2 regions of the Paenibacillus borealis genome follow, and region 2 is predicted to be linked to the other one. Evidence: predicted binding sites of a transcription regulator. Region 2 holds the regulator's gene; the other holds the start of a gene.

Region 1 (5,184 bases), 390 kb from region 2:
CGGAGCCGCCGATGCCTTTGAGATGCTTAATCAGCAGCTCCACCTTCTCGCCGTGGTCGCCGTAACGCAGGAACAGCGAGCAGACGCGGCCCAGTGCTTCCGCCATGGCGAAGACGTCGGAGCCGGCTTTACCGACATTCAGGAAGATCTCGGCCGGAATGCCGTCAAGGTCGTTGATGGTAATATACGCCATGCCGAACGGCGTGTTGATCTTATAGGTAGCGCCGCGCAGAACCTGCGGGCGTTTCTTGTATTGTTTGTCCACTACATTAGCCGCAGGCTGTGGTGCGGGAGCGGCCGCTACTGTGACTGGAGCCGGGGCAGCTTCGACTGCAGGAGCTTCAACCGTCTCAACAGCTGCCGGTGTCTCCTGTTTCTCTTCCTTCTTCGTCGTTTCCAGCACCTGCACGTCACGGCTGCCGTCGCGGTAGATCGTTACGCCTTTGCAGCCCAGGTCGAAGGCCATTTCGTATAGCTCGGCGGTTTCTTCGACGGTGAAGTCCGACGGGCAGTTCGCTGTCTTGGAGATCGAGCTATCGACCCAGCGCTGAATCGCAGCCTGTGCACGGATATGATCCTTGGCGGACAGATCCATTGAAGTGACGAAGTATTCAGGCAGCTCTTCACCCGGATGGGCTTCCAGCCATTCCTGGGCAATCGGCACGAACTGTTCGTCATAGCCGAGACGGCTCTGGCGGTAATATTTGAAGGCGAAATAAGGCTCGATCCCGGTCGAAGTGCCGACCATGGTTCCTGTACTGCCTGTAGGTGCCTGGGTAATCACCGTAACGTTGCGCATACCATGTTTACGGATGGATTCGCCGACTTCCGGATAAACTTCGGTGATATTTCTCATGAAGCCGCTCTGCAGGTATTTATCGGTGTCAAAAGCCTGGAACGAGCCCTTCTCGCCAGCGATCTCAGCTGAAGCCAGATACGCTTCGCGGGCCATGAAGCCGTAGAGCTTGTCCAGGAACTCCAGGGATTCCGGACTGCCGTATCGGATATTCAGCTTAATCATCAGCTCAGCCAGACCCATCGTGCCGAGTCCTACGCGGCGTTCAAGCTTCTGGTTGGCTTCATTTTCCGGGAAATGATATGGTGTCTTGTCGATGACATTATCCAGGAAACGCACGGAGTAGCGGGTTGTTGTCGCCAGATCTGCCCAGTCCACATCGTGATTCTCCGCATCGTAGAACTTGGAGAGGTTGACGGCCGACAGATTGCACACACCCCAGCCCGGCAGACCCTGCTCACCGCATGGATTCGTGCAGATGATCGGGTTGAAGTACCAGCTGTTGGACATCTGGTTGTAATATTCCATGAACACTACGCCCGGCTCAGCCGATTTCCAGGCCGATTCGATAATCGTATGCCACACATCGCGCGCTCTGACAGTACGGTAAGGAATGACGCGCCGGCCTTCTGCTTTCCATTTATCCAGATCGCCGTCCCAGATTGTATCGTAATCCGGATCGGTGGTATCCGGGAAGACCAGCTCCCATTCCAGATCCTCCTTGACGGCTTTCATGAAGGCATTGCTCACGCATACCGACAGGTTGGCATTCGTTACCTGCCCCATCGTCTGCTTCACGGTAATGAAGTCCACCACATCCGGATGCCAGTCATTGATCATCAGCATCAGCGCGCCGCGGCGGCTTCCGCCTTGCTCAATCAGTCCGGTTGTATAGCTGAAAAGACCGCCCCAGGACACTGAGCCGCTGGATGATCCGTTCACGCCTCTTACAATCGCGCGGCGCGGACGCAGCGAAGACAGGTTAATTCCTACGCCGCCGCCGCGGGCCATGATCTCGGTCATTTCGGAGAGCGTCTGCATGATGCCCCCGCGGCTGTCTTTCGGGGAAGGTACAACATAACAGTTGAACAGCGTAAGCTCCTCGCTGGCTCCGGCACCTGCCGCAATCCGTCCGCCGGGTACCAGCTTCCAGTCATCAAGAATAGAGCGGAACTTGCCTGTCCACTCTTCCTGAAGCTCGGGAGTCTGCTCTACGGAAGCCATCGCTGCCGCAAGACGGTCCCACATTTCCTCCGGAGTCTTCTCAATATTCAGTGTCAGCTTCTCCACATCCGATTGCACGAGTTCACCGCTGCGGGTCTTCACCGTAACAACCCGGCCGGTGCGCTCAACAATCTCGCCAACCTCCTTGGTTGGGAATTTCGGATCATCCTTCGTCAGGACAAGCACTACATCGCCTACCTTGGCATTATTGCTGTCCGCGTCCTTCCAGGCATAACGGTCCAAAAATATTTTCTCACTCAGCCCCTCAAGACGCTGCTTGCGTTCCACTGTACTCAATAGAAAAACCTCCCGGATGATTGATAGGTAATACTTCCGTTCCTTGGTGTGGGCTTAGACTTTTTGTAACCCACAACAACAACTTCCGGCGCCCGAGTGGCCGCAGCCTGCATGTACAGCGGAAGTTCCTCTTGTCAATAACAAATAACCGCAAAAACCCGCGAATAATCAAATTTTCAAGCTTTTGTAACAATATATTGTATACATCAGCTTTTCAACTATACCACATATTGTATCAGAGTTCTTTTTCCAAAAAAGCGGCCCATGGCGGGAATTTCGTAAAAACGGTAAAAGATAGTGGATTTTCTCCCTCTTTCTCGCTTTTTTACAGGTTCCAGATTGATAAGCTTCCGGGCCCGGAAGACAGATTCCGCCACGGATATTCAAGATCCGCCGAAGCCGCAGCAGCACCAGCAGCAGTACCGCCGCAAGGCTCCGCAAGATTACTCCACGGCAGCAGCCGGAGGATAGCAGGTTATGAAATCTCTCTTTTACGCGCATACTACTGCTACGCATTTCGATATGAAACCGCGCCGGAGGAGGCTGCAACATGACGCAATTATTCCGCAATTCCTTGCCGCAAGGGGGCAGTACGCCTGCCCCGCTGCTGCCTGTTCCTCTGTCCTTTGAGCGTAACTGGCTGCAGGACCTGGAGTCGAAGCTTGATAAAGGCGGACCTTGGGGAGACTGGAGACTATCCCGGCTGGCCGTACAAGGTGAGCAATCGGGACTGGTTACGAGCTTCGATGAGCTGCAGTGTATGAAGCATCTGTCCGGGTTATCCCCGCTTCCACACCAGCTGGATACCGCCCATAAGGTACTGTTCGAGATGTCAGGCCGGGCCATTCTGGCAGACGAAGTGGGGCTTGGCAAGACGATAGAAGCCGGATTGATCCTCAAGGAATATCTGGTGCGCGGGCTTGTAAGTAAAGTTCTGATTCTTGTTCCTGCGTCTCTTGTCCTGCAGTGGGTGCGTGAGCTGAACAGTAAATTCGGTATTTCAGCCGTAGCACAGAAGAAAGCTTACTCCTGGGGCAATGATATTGTTGTCGCCTCCATGGACACGGCCAAACGCGATCCGCACAAGGAAATGCTGCTGAGCCAGGAATTCGACATGCTGATTATCGACGAGGCCCATAAGCTGAAGAATAAGAAATCAACGAACTATCTGTTCGTACAGCAGCTGCGCAAGAAGTACTGTCTGCTGCTCACCGCCACTCCCGTCCAGAATGATCTCGGCGAGCTGTTCAATCTGATCACGCTGCTGAAGCCGGGACAGCTCGGGAACCAGGGGGATTTCGCCACCAATTTCGTGGTCGATAAACGCCAGCCCAAGAACGAGGTCCAGCTGAGGGGCGAGCTCTCCAAGGTGATGATCCGCAACCGCCGCGGCGAGGGTCCGGTGAATTTCACGAAGCGCAAAGTGCGCAATATTCCGCTCACTCTCTCTCTGGAGGAGAAAGAATTATATGACGGCGTCACCGCCTTTGTCAAAGACCAATATCAGGAAGCGGGCGGCAATCTCAGCAGCATGCTCTCCCTGGTGACGCTCCAGCGTGAGGTATGCAGCAGCCGGGATGCCGTGTTCGTCACGCTTGTGAATCTGATTAAGAAGCTTCCGGCGGATTCACCGAAACGCGAGCGTATGATGGGTCTGCTCCAGACGATACGCACGGTCAAGACAAACACCAAAGCGGAGAAAACGATGGAGCTGATCCGTCAAATGAACGAGAAGGTCATCGTCTTCACCGAATACCGGGCAACCCAGGAATATCTGCTGCAATATTTCCGTGAGCATGGACTGCAGTGCGTCACTTACTCCGGCGGGATGAACCGCGGCAAAAAAGACTGGATGATGGACCTCTTCCGCGGCCGCGCCCAGGTAATGATTGCTACGGAAGCGGGCGGCGAAGGGATCAATCTGCAGTTCTGCCACCATATGATCAACTTCGACCTCCCCTGGAACCCCATGCGCGTAGAGCAGCGGATCGGCCGGGTACACCGGCTTGGCCAGGAGAATGATGTAGTCATCTACAATCTCTCTACTGAAGGCACGATCGAGGAGCATATTCTTCACCTGCTGCATGAAAAAATCAATATGTTCGAGATGGTCATCGGCGGGCTGGATGTCATCCTGGAGCGCTTCGAGAAGAAGGAATCCCTTGAGAAAAGCTTATATAAAATCGTCCTCGAAGCCCGCAGCGACGAGGAGCTGCGCAGCGAGCTGGATCAGATTGGTGACACGATCAGCGAGCTGACCCATGCCAATCTGGATGAAAGTGAGGTGGCTCCTTAATGCTGACCCCTGTGGAAGTACGCAAGCAGGTCATGGATTACCTGGAAGCGACAGAATGCACGATTCTCGAATCCTCTCCGATGCATGTGACGGTGAAGCTCTCGCCGCGCGCGGACCGGATGCTGACGGACCGCCCTTATTACTGGGGATTCGTGGAGCGCACCGGCGTAGATCCGGAGACCCTGTCCTTCAGCTTCGTCTTCGATCCGGAGAAGTACGATGAGCTGGCCGCACAGGCAGCTGCGCCTGCGGCCCGGCCGCGCGGCGGAGCCGTCCGCCCGGCGGCAGGGCCGGTGCCGCGCGGCACCGGCGCGGCGGGTGCCGCGGATGCTGAGGCAGGCGCGGAGCCTGGCGCGGCACCGGCAGCAGCACCCGGAGGCGTGGTGCCGCCCGGGGTCTCCGCTGATCCGGAGGACAGCATCCTCGCACGGTACTTCGGCATCGTCCCGCAGCTGCCGCGCATCGGGCCGGGTATGATCCGCCGCGAGGATGTGACCTACGGCAGCAAGCGCCTGCGGCAGATCTGGTCAGCGGCACGGGACGAGGGCAAATGCCTGCAGCTGTTCGAGGA
Region 2 (5,184 bases):
CCTAACCTGCTGAACCAGCAATTCCACACCGAAGAGCCAAACCGGGCATGGGTGGCGGATATTACCTACATTCCCTGCCAGGAAGGGCGGATGTATTTGGCGAGCGTGCTGGACCTGTGCACCCGAGAAATTGTAGGCTGGCGGCTCAGCGACCGGATGACCACAGACCTCGTACAAGGCGCCCTAGACGTGGCCTACAAGGCGAAACGTCCTGGGAAGGGCTTGATTCACCATTCAGATCGGGGCTCACAATATGCCTCTGCGGATTACCGGGAACGCCTGAAGAACTACCAGATGACCGCAAGTATGAGCCGCAAAGGGAACTGTTATGATAACGCCTGTATCGAATCTTTTCACAGCCTCTTGAAAAAAGAGTTGGTGTACTGGACTCGATTTAAAACGAAGAAGCAGACCTATGATGCCATCTACCAGTACATTGAATTTTTCTACAACCGTAAACGAATCCATGGTGCCCTGGGTTACGTATCCCCCATTCAGTTTGCAGCGAGATTTAAGCGGGAAATCTCTTAGTTCCACGTCTACTTTCTTGACAGAAGTCCACTTTTACCCCTCATTCCTGTCTGCCGCCCACTTTTGGCGGATTCAGGGGCACTTTTGCCCCTCATTCCCGCCTGCCGCCCACTTTTGGCGGATTCAGGGGCACTTTTGCCCCTCATTCCTGCCTGCCGCCCACTTTCAGCGGATTCAGAGGCACTTTTGCCCCTCATTCCTGTCTGCCGCCCACTTTCAGCTGATTCAGGGGCACTTTTGCCCCTCATTCCTGCCTACCGCCCACTTTTGGCGGATTCAGGGGCACTTTTGCCCCTCATTCCTGTCTGTCGCCCACTTTCAGCTGATTCAGGGGCACTTTTGCCCCTCATTCCCGCCTGCCGCCCACTTTTGGCGGATTCAGGGGCACTTTTGCCCCTCATTCCTGTCTGTCGCCCACTTTTGGCGGCCTTTGTTTTTCCAAGCCTCCGACTTCCGGGGATTCTGTGGAATTCCGGATATAAGAACACATTCGTCCTTCAGACGGACCTGCTCCAATTTCCAGAGAAGCTTATCCACAACTGACGAATATCGTAATTTCCTATACAATAAAAAAGAACAGCAGCTCTGCCGTTCTTGGGGACAATCAAGCCTTTCTACTCCCAGGCCTAATCTGTATATCTCGCCATCATATATGTACTGTAATATTTGCCGTCTGACAGGATACGGTCCTTCTTCAGTATCCCTTCAACTTCAAAACCAAGGCTCTGGTACAACTGGATCGCCTTCTCATTGGTTTCCAGAACGCCGCTTAGAATCATCTTGGTGATGCCGTTTGTGTCAGCCCAGGCGATGGACGCTTGCAGAAGATGTTTCCCTACTCCGAATCCCCAATATTGTTGCAAGACTCCTACCCCAAATTCCACCTTGTGCTTAAACCGCTGCAGATCATGTCCTTCACACCGGGAATAACCAATGATTCTGCCGTCCGCTTCCGCAACCAGACATATATTCCGCGGATGGCTCATGTCCCTCCCGATAATTTCTTCAAATCCGGCTTCATCAATAAAAGCCTCTCCCGGCACCCGGTCCATATGCTCGGTCTCCCCGTCAACCTGAAGCCTTACCTCGGACAGAGACTTCGCATCTGCCTTAACTGCTGAGCGGATCGTGTAGGTTAAACCCTTGAATTGGTATTCCTGATTAATAATGATCATGGCAATAATCCTCTCTAGACAGCAAAAAAACGGCATCTCTGCCGTTTCTTCTGTGATGGACTCTCAGGGGCTCGAACCCTGGACAAATAGATTAAGAGTCTACTGCTCTACCAACTGAGCTAAGAGTCCGTAGTATGGTGGAGAATAGGGGGCTCGAACCCCTGACCTCATCGCTGCCAGCGATGCGCTCTCCCAGCTGAGCTAATTCCCCATACGCTTGATTTCGAATCCCATTATGTATTCTGAAATCCATTTTGAGCGGTCCGCTCAAGTCACTTTCAAGTTCGTGTGTTTCGTAGGCGACTTCTATATAATACAGAAATTCGGCATCAGTGTCAACACTTTTATAAAATTAATTAATTTCCTGTGTGCAGGCGCTTCACACAGAGGCCAGCCTCACCATATCAAGGCTAGCCCCTCTATGCCAAGATCGGCACATTACCTCTTCACAAGCCTCCTACAGCCCGTCCAGCTCATCAGTACCCTTAGAGAGCAGTCCCTTCAATTCCTTCATGAACATGTTAATGTCCTTGAACTGGCGGTACACGGACGCGAAGCGGACATAGGCCACCTCGTCTACAGGGTAGAGCTGTTCCATGACCAGCTCGCCGATCTGGCGGCTCTCGATCTCGGCCAGGGCGATGCCGCGCAGGCTTTTCTCGACCTCGGATACGATGACCTCCAGGCGCTCTACAGATACGGGACGCTTCTCACAGGCGCGGATGAGGCCACGGAGGATTTTGTCACGGCTGAACTCTTCCCGGCTGCCGTCTTTCTTGATGACGATCAGCGGAGTCTCTTCAATCATTTCGAAGGTGGTGAAGCGGCGGCTGCACAGTTCGCATTCGCGCCTGCGGCGGATGGACTTATTCTCATTGGCTGGACGTGAGTCAAGCACTTTGGTATTGGTGTGATCGCAGTAAGGGCATTTCATAAGCTTCATCACTTCCTCTTAGTAAGAATGGGTGTGCCCCGCTCCTGATAAACCAGGCAGAACGGGGCTTATGTTAATTTCCAGAAATCACCGTTTATTTGTTGTTATGAATATGGCAAGTCCGGCACATAATACAGTTACCAACCGATAGGAGGTGAACAGCAATGAGCCAAAACAACAGCTCCAATAACCTGGTAGCTCCAAATTCACGCGGTGCCTTGGAACAACTGAAATTTGAAGTTGCCCAAGAACTAGGTATCACCCTCTCCCCAGATGGATACCAAGGCAATAAAACTTCTTACGAAAACGGTTCGATCGGTGGTTACATCACTAAACGTCTTGTAACCCTGGCTGAACAGCAATTGGCAGGTCAATACAAATAACCTGTCTCCATAAGCTTGCCTAAAGAAGTATTGAACGGCCTCCGGGCCGTTTGATGCTTCTTTTTATTTCAGCACAAGCGCAATATTTAAGACAGAGCCTCAGAATTCACTGTAGAGCTCCGTGTATTGGTCATAATAATAAATGACACGCTGTACATAATGGCGGGTCTCTCCGAACGGAATATCCTTCACAGCCGCTTCTGTTCCGTCCCACTTGCCTTCATCCAGCCAGCTCTGTACTTTGCCGGGTCCGGCATTATAAGCGGCTATGACCGCTGTGCGGTTGCCGTCAAACTGCCGCGAAAGCGTAGACAAATACCAGGTGCCCAGTTCGATATTGGAAGAAGGCTCTTCTTTTAGCCGCTCGAGCGATACATCGGGAAGCTTGGCCTTTTCCAGCGCCCACTTGGCGGTATCCGGCATCAGCTGCATCAGTCCGAGTGCACCCTTTTTAGATTCGCGGCCGGTCTTGAAATTGGTCTCCACCCGGATGATTGAAGCCACAAGGAACGGATCCATCTGATAAGTAAGGCTGTGTTTGCGGATCTCATCTTTATAATGTATCGGATAAAACCACGACATCCAATTGGTGCCCAGGAACAGAATCGCTGTGAAGCCGATAAATAGCAGCAGGAGTACTCTTTTTTTGCGCAGCCACTTCATCATGAGAGGCCCAGCCTGTCCCACAGGCCGGCAACCTGCCGCTCCGTAGATCCGGGATCACCGCTGTTGTCAATTACATAGTCGGCTTTCCTGCGCTTCAGTTCAATGTCCATCTGCGATTTCAGCCGGTTCTCGGCTTGTTCCAGCTTCATTCCGTTGCGCGCCATGAGCCGGGCCAATTGGACCCTGCGTGGCACATAGACCACAATGATCTGATCGAATAAATTGTCCAGCTGTGATTCGTAGAGCAGCGGAATATCCACTATGACCAGCCGCTGCGGATCTTCCTGATCTAACGTATACATACGGTCCTTAATTTCTGTGCGGATCGCCGGATGCGTCAGATTGTTCAAGGTTTGAAGTGCCTCCGGATCCCGGAAAACAATCTCACCCAGCCTGTTCCGGTCCAGTGTTCCGTCCGGCTGCAGAATCGACTCTCCAAAAGCCTGTACAGCACCGGCCAGCACCGGATGTCCGGGGAGCATAACCTCCCTGGCGATGACATCGGCATCCACCAGAGCAGCTCCCTTGGCGACAAACAGTGCGGACACGGTGCTTTTCCCGGAAGCAATCCCTCCGGTTAAGCCCATAATCATGTACTCACCTCATAATAGCTTCATTATACCCATTGCAATTAATAATAACGCCGGCAGAACAGCCGCATGCTTCATCCAGTAGCTGCCTGACAATCTCAGTCCTGTCTTCATCCCCAGCAGCAGAAAAGTTCCGCTGAACAATGCGATCATCAGCGAGGTCGACACCGGGCTGAACCCGAGCAGCGCAGCCCCCAGACCGGCGCCGAAGGCATCCAGCGACAACGCAATACCCAGAACCATCGCTTCCATGGAAGAAATGCTTCCGGAAGCATCCATATCGGCGGACGACGGGGTGCGGAGGATCTGAATGACTACTCCCAGATGCCGGAGCTCCAGAGAGAATACAGCCGGCTTCTGCGGCTCAGCCTCCCCCTCCAATGCAGCGGCAGTGGCAGCCGTCTCCAGCAAAGCTTGCCGGTCTGGCACCCTTTCTCCGGCACCCAGCCCTGAATCTCCCTGCTCCTTTTCTTTCTGCGTCAGCATCTGGAACAGCGACCAGCAGCCCATCAAGACCAGAATAACCGCTCCGATACTGGAAGCGGCATGCGGTGAGACCACCTTGGCCAGCAGCACGCCGACCTGCATAGACACACAAATGACTACCCCCGAACAGAGCGAGATAATCATAATTGAGAGCAAAGGAATTTTCATTTTACGCAGTCCATATGTAATGCCAACACCAAATCCGTCCAAACTAAGAGCAAACGCAAGCAGCAGCAATGACAACAATGGGCTCAGCACCCGCAATCCCTCCCGTGAAGAACCGGGACCCGGCGGCCTTGCAAGCCGGGTTCCGTTCGCCTTAATCAGCAATCTTCACACATTATATGGGCGGGACGGGCAGTGAGTGCCTGCCTTTTGATGGAGCATGGACAACACCGCTTAGAATTTCCTTATAATTC

Evidence for each region. The regulator NrdR, encoded in region 2, represses ribonucleotide reductase genes. The targets are predictions, from matches to a motif close to AACACNATATATNGTGTT.
Region 1: the regulator NrdR is predicted to act here: its motif matches at 2,504-2,521, upstream of PBOR_RS12865 (adenosylcobalamin-dependent ribonucleoside-diphosphate reductase).

Annotation. Positions count from the first base shown of each region.
Region 1 covers NZ_CP009285.1:3,110,732-3,115,915, reverse strand. The annotation lists gene PBOR_RS12865 (adenosylcobalamin-dependent ribonucleoside-diphosphate reductase) at 1-2,317, opposite strand, end outside; gene PBOR_RS12860 (DEAD/DEAH box helicase) at 2,868-4,613, shown strand; gene PBOR_RS12855 (YqhG family protein) at 4,613-5,184, shown strand, end outside.
Region 2 covers NZ_CP009285.1:2,724,517-2,729,700, reverse strand. The annotation lists gene PBOR_RS11330 (IS3 family transposase) at 1-531, shown strand, start outside; gene PBOR_RS11320 (GNAT family N-acetyltransferase) at 1,158-1,706, opposite strand; tRNA gene PBOR_RS11315 (tRNA-Lys) at 1,763-1,835, opposite strand; tRNA gene PBOR_RS11310 (tRNA-Ala) at 1,842-1,917, opposite strand; gene nrdR (transcriptional regulator NrdR) at 2,164-2,640, opposite strand; gene PBOR_RS11300 (alpha/beta-type small acid-soluble spore protein) at 2,805-3,023, shown strand; gene PBOR_RS11295 (lytic transglycosylase domain-containing protein) at 3,123-3,686, opposite strand; gene coaE (dephospho-CoA kinase) at 3,686-4,282, opposite strand; gene PBOR_RS11285 (manganese efflux pump) at 4,292-5,023, opposite strand.